2 regions of the Sphingobium sp. JAI105 genome follow, and region 1 is predicted to be linked to the other one. Evidence: riboswitches for the same ligand, from Rfam matches in the RefSeq annotation. Region 1 holds a riboswitch; the other holds the start of a gene.
What was found. Region 1 has a riboswitch for thiamine pyrophosphate ahead of thiC (phosphomethylpyrimidine synthase ThiC). Riboswitches for the same ligand answer to the same signal wherever they lie in the genome.
Positions count from the first base shown of each region.

Region 2: it holds a riboswitch for thiamine pyrophosphate, as region 1 does, so the genes downstream of both, IWY39_RS22375 (TonB-dependent receptor) here and thiC (phosphomethylpyrimidine synthase ThiC) in region 1, are expected to answer to the same signal.

Region 1 is NZ_JADOUC010000001.1:1,862,805-1,865,204, reverse strand. It holds gene IWY39_RS08970 (transglutaminase family protein) at 1-1,148, opposite strand, end outside; TPP riboswitch at 1,286-1,395, shown strand; gene thiC (phosphomethylpyrimidine synthase ThiC) at 1,440-2,400, shown strand, end outside.
Region 2 is NZ_JADOUC010000002.1:1,083,115-1,085,514, reverse strand. It holds gene IWY39_RS22380 (carbohydrate porin) at 1-835, opposite strand, end outside; TPP riboswitch at 1,026-1,153, shown strand; gene IWY39_RS22375 (TonB-dependent receptor) at 1,144-2,400, shown strand, end outside.

The DNA of each region.
Region 1 (2,400 bases):
TACCATTTGCCCTGTCCATGATGCAGCAGGCCGCCCGGCGCGAACTGGCCCCGCAGCTTGCGGATCAGCCGGTCGGCATAGGCCGCCTTGGTCGGGCCGACCGCATCGCCATTCCATTCGCCCGCATCGCCGCCATCCACCGCCACGAAGGTCGGCTCGCCACCGATCGTCAGCCGCATGTCCTGCGCCTGCAAATCCGCGTCCACCTTCGCCCCCAGCGCCATCACCGCGTCCCATCGCTTGTCGGTGAAGGGCTTGGTGATCCGCACCGCCTCGGCAATGCGGCTGACGGTCATCGCGAAATCGAAATTGACCTCGGCAGGTTCGGCCATGCCGCTGATCGGCGCGGCGGACTTGTAGTGCGGCGTCGCGCAGAGCGGGATATGGCCTTCGCCCGCAAACATGCCGCTGGTCGCGTCCAGCGCCACCCAGCCCGCGCCCGGCACATAGGCCTCCGCCCAGGCGTGCAGGTCGACGACGTCCTGACTGACCCCCTTTGGCCCCTCGATCGGCTCGACGTCCGCGACCAGCTGGATCGAGTATCCCGACACGAAGCGCGCGGCAAAGCCCAGCCGCCGCAGCAATTGCACCAGCAGCCAGGCGGAATCGCGGCATGACCCGGTGCCGATCTCCAGCGTCTCCTCCGGCGTCTGGACGCCCGCTTCCATGCGGATGACATAGCCGACCTGCTGTTGCAGGCGGCGGTTCACCTCGACCAGGAAGTCGACGGTGCGGCTTTCATGCCCGGCATATTGGTCCACCATCTTTTCGAACAGCGGCCCTTGCGGCTCGACATCGAAATAGGCGGCCAGATCGGTTTTCAGCTGCTCGTCATAGGCGAACGGATAGTTTTCCGCGTACGGCTCCACGAAGAAATCGAACGGGTTGATGATGTCGAGATCGGCCAGCAGGTCGACCTCTATCGTGAAATGATCGACTGGCTCTGGAAAGACGATGCGCGCCAGCCAGTTGCCGTGCGGGTCTTGCTGCCAGTTCAGGAAATGCCCCGCCGGCTCGATTTTCAGCGCATAATTGGGCACTTTGGTCCGGCTGTGCGGCGCGGGGCGCAGGCGGATGACCTGCGGACCAAGCCGGATCGGGCGGCTGTAGCGATAGGCAGTGCGGTGGTGGAGCGCGGCTTTGAGCATGGCGGGATCAAACGCTACCCCCTGTTGCAATGCAATATGCAAATGGTTCGGGGGGCAAAGAATCTGCGCGGCTCCGGCCCGCTCCGGCGATGCCGCGACAAGTCACTGGACCCCGCCCGCCAAACCCATTACCCTTGCCGCCATCCCCGGGGGACCGTCCGCAGACGGTTGAGAGGCGGCTTTGTGGCCGCGACCCGCTGAACCTGATCCGGCTAACACCGGCGTAGGGAGGGTTAAGCGCGCACTCACACCGCCCGCATTCTCTCTCTTTCGCTGCAAGGAGAGTGACTTATGGCAGACGTCCCCGCCCGTACCGAGATGCCCGAAGCCGAAGGCTTCATCCGCCGGCAGGCGGCAATGAACGTTACCACTGGCGCGATCCGTGGATCGAAGAAAATCCATGTCGGCCCGCTCAAGGTCGCGATGCGCGAAATCACGCTGGAGCTGGGCAGCGGCGAGCCGCCGGTGCGAGTCTATGACACGTCCGGCCCCTATACCGATCCCAATGCGCAGATCGACATCATGGCGGGCCTGCCGCAATTGCGCCGCGACTGGATCATGGCGCGCGGCGATGTGGAGGATTATGACCCGCGCGCGGTAAAGCCCGAAGATAACGGCCTTAAAGGCCCGGATCGCTCCGGCGGCGTCGCCCAATTCCCCGGCCAGGATCGTCGCCCCCTGCGCGCGCGGCCCGGCATGAACGTCAGCCAGATGCACTATGCCCGACGCGGCATCATCACGCCGGAAATGGAATATGTCGCGGAACGCGAAAATCTGGGCCGCGCGCGCCTCGCCGAATATATCCGCGACGGGCAGGATTGGGGCGCGGCCATCCCCGATTATGTGACGCCCGAATTCGTCCGTGACGAAGTGGCGCGCGGCCGGGCGATCATCCCCAGCAATATCAACCACCCCGAATCCGAACCGATGGCGATCGGCCGCAATTTCCTGGTCAAGATCAACGCCAATATCGGCAACTCGGCCGTCGCCAGCGACGTCGCGTCCGAAGTCGACAAGCTGGTCTGGTCGATCCGCTGGGGCGCGGACACGGTGATGGACCTGTCCACGGGCCGCAACATCCATGACACGCGCGAATGGATCATCCGCAACTCGCCCGTGCCGATCGGCACCGTCCCCATCTATCAGGCGCTCGAAAAGGTCGGCGGCGTGGCCGAGGAACTGACTTGGGATATTTTCCGCGACACGCTGATCGAGCAGGCCGAACAGGGCGTCGACTATTTCACCATCCATG
Region 2 (2,400 bases), on a different contig from region 1:
CCTTCTCATCGCCATCGGTCATCAGCGGCATTTCCCCACGCAGATAGACCCCGGCATTGCCCCGCCCCATGCTTCCGTCCCAGGCCTCGAACGTCGCTGTGTAGCGCCAATGCCCCAGCAACAGTCGCGCGCCGGCAATCGGCACGTCGAGTTCACCGATCAGCAGCGCACCATCGCCGTTACCCAGTTTGATCGCGGTGCGGGCCGGATGGTCGGGATCGCCCGGCACCCCGTCCAATATCGCAGCGCGCACAGCCCAGCCCTCGGCCGGCTGCCATTCGACACGCGCGGCCAGCGATGTCCATGGGAAGATCGACGGACCATTGCGACCCGTCAGCGAAATATCGCTGCCGATCCCATGAGCGCTGCCGACGAAAACGCCAGCGGCGTCGAGCGCATCAAATTCCGAGTTGAGATCATATAATCCTGCCTTCAGCGACAGGCCGGGCGCGATCGTCTGGTTGATCCAGGCTTCATATAGTCTGAATGCCCGCGTCCCCGTTTCGATATTACTGACTGCGTGTACGTCCCCCACCGCGTTGGAGATCGACGCGCCATTATTGTAGAGGCCATAGACATGCGCCTCGGCCCCGCGCCAACCCAGCGTCGCCTCCAGATCAACCTCCAGCACTATGTCGAGATTATCGAGATAGCGCGCGCGCCGCTTCAACCCGCCCGCCACATTGGCCATCACTTCGCCGGTATAGGTGACCTCCAGCAGCACCGGCCCCTGCGTCTCGTCAATCTCTCCCGCCGCATGGATGTGCGAATGGGGTCGCCGCGGCAACGCATCATCCGCCGCAGCGGCCAGCAACAGAAAGGGGGCGATCATCATGATGGTAAAAGGGCCGGTACGCAGGTCATAGCAGCAGGAAGAATAAAGGTCGGGCTGCGGCGTCGATAACGGATGATCCTCGCCAGACGCCATAGTCGACTGAAAACCGACCCCATTTCAGCATGAATATGCGCCAGACCCTCAGCCACCGATTGACGCCCGGTGCAGGACGCCATAGGCGCACCGACAGTTTCAACCCACGGGGTGTCCTGGCGCTGTCAGGGCTGAGAGGCGGATCGGGCGCAGGGGGCGTCCAGTCTGCAAACCCGCGAACCTGATCCGGCTCACACCGGCGGAGGAATAGGGATATGCGTCTTTACGCCATTATGTCGCCTGCCATATCGATCGCACTGCTACTGGGTTCAGGCTACGCCCATGCGGACGACAGCATCGTCGTCACCGCGCGCGGCCGCGCAGAAGCCGAAATCCGGGTGCCCGACACGATCGCCGTCTATGGTCCCGCCGCCATCGCCGCGCAGCGCCTGACCACGATCGACGATTTCATCGCGGCAACGCCCGGCATCTTCATCATCAACGATCAGGATCCGGGCACCAACCTCATGTCCGTGCGGGGCGTATCCACCAACCGCAGCCAATCGCCCTCCATCGCCTATATTGTCGACGGATTGGCGCTGCCCGATTCCGAACTTTTCACGCTGCGCCCCTATGATCTGGCGCGGGTCGAGATTTTGAAGGGGCCGCAGGGCGCGTTGTTCGGCCGGTCGGCATCGGGCGGGGTCATCGCCATGACGACCAACGATCCCGGCCCGGACTGGGGCGGCGAAGCAGGAGTCGGGATCGGCAACGGCCTGACCTGGACCGCCGACGGCGTGGTCAATGCCCCTGTGTCGGAACAGGTGCAACTGCGCCTGGCCGGTTCCTATCGCAACAGCGACGGCTTCATCCGCAACAGCTTTCTGGACAAGAAGGTCGATGGCAGCATCAGCCGCAATCTGCGCCTGAAGGCAAAGGTTGCGCTGAACGAAACGGCGACGTTCCGCTTTCGCCTGGGCTGGGCCAACGAAGAAGGCGGGGCGGCCTATATTTCATCGGGCAATGTTACTGGCCTTCATGGCGGGCGACTGTCGGGTGCGGCATTGACCGACCCGTTCGGGGATTTTGAAGGGCGGGCATCGCGTACATGGTGGGGCGCGCAGGCCAGCTATGAACAGGAAGCGGGTGACGGGCCGCTCTTCACATGGGCTGGCGGCTATGACGATTATCATAAGGATTTCGTTGAAGAACTGGATTTTCGCAATGACAAGCCATTGACGCTGTTCGGCGCGCCATTGTTCCCGGGTGGTATTCAACCCATCTCCCAACCTGTTGATATAAAAGCCTGGACCAGCGAAACCCGGCTGACGTCACGCGGCGACGGGCCGCTGCGCTGGCATGTCGGCCTGTTCTACCAACGGCTGGAGCGCAACCGGACCGATGATTTCGGGCCGCTGCTGTTCGGCAGCGAAGCGCTGCGCGCGGAAACCCGCTCCAGCCAGATGGGTGTTTTCGGGCAGGCGAGCTACGACATTGCGCCACAGGTCGAAGCCACGCTGGCGCTGCGCTAT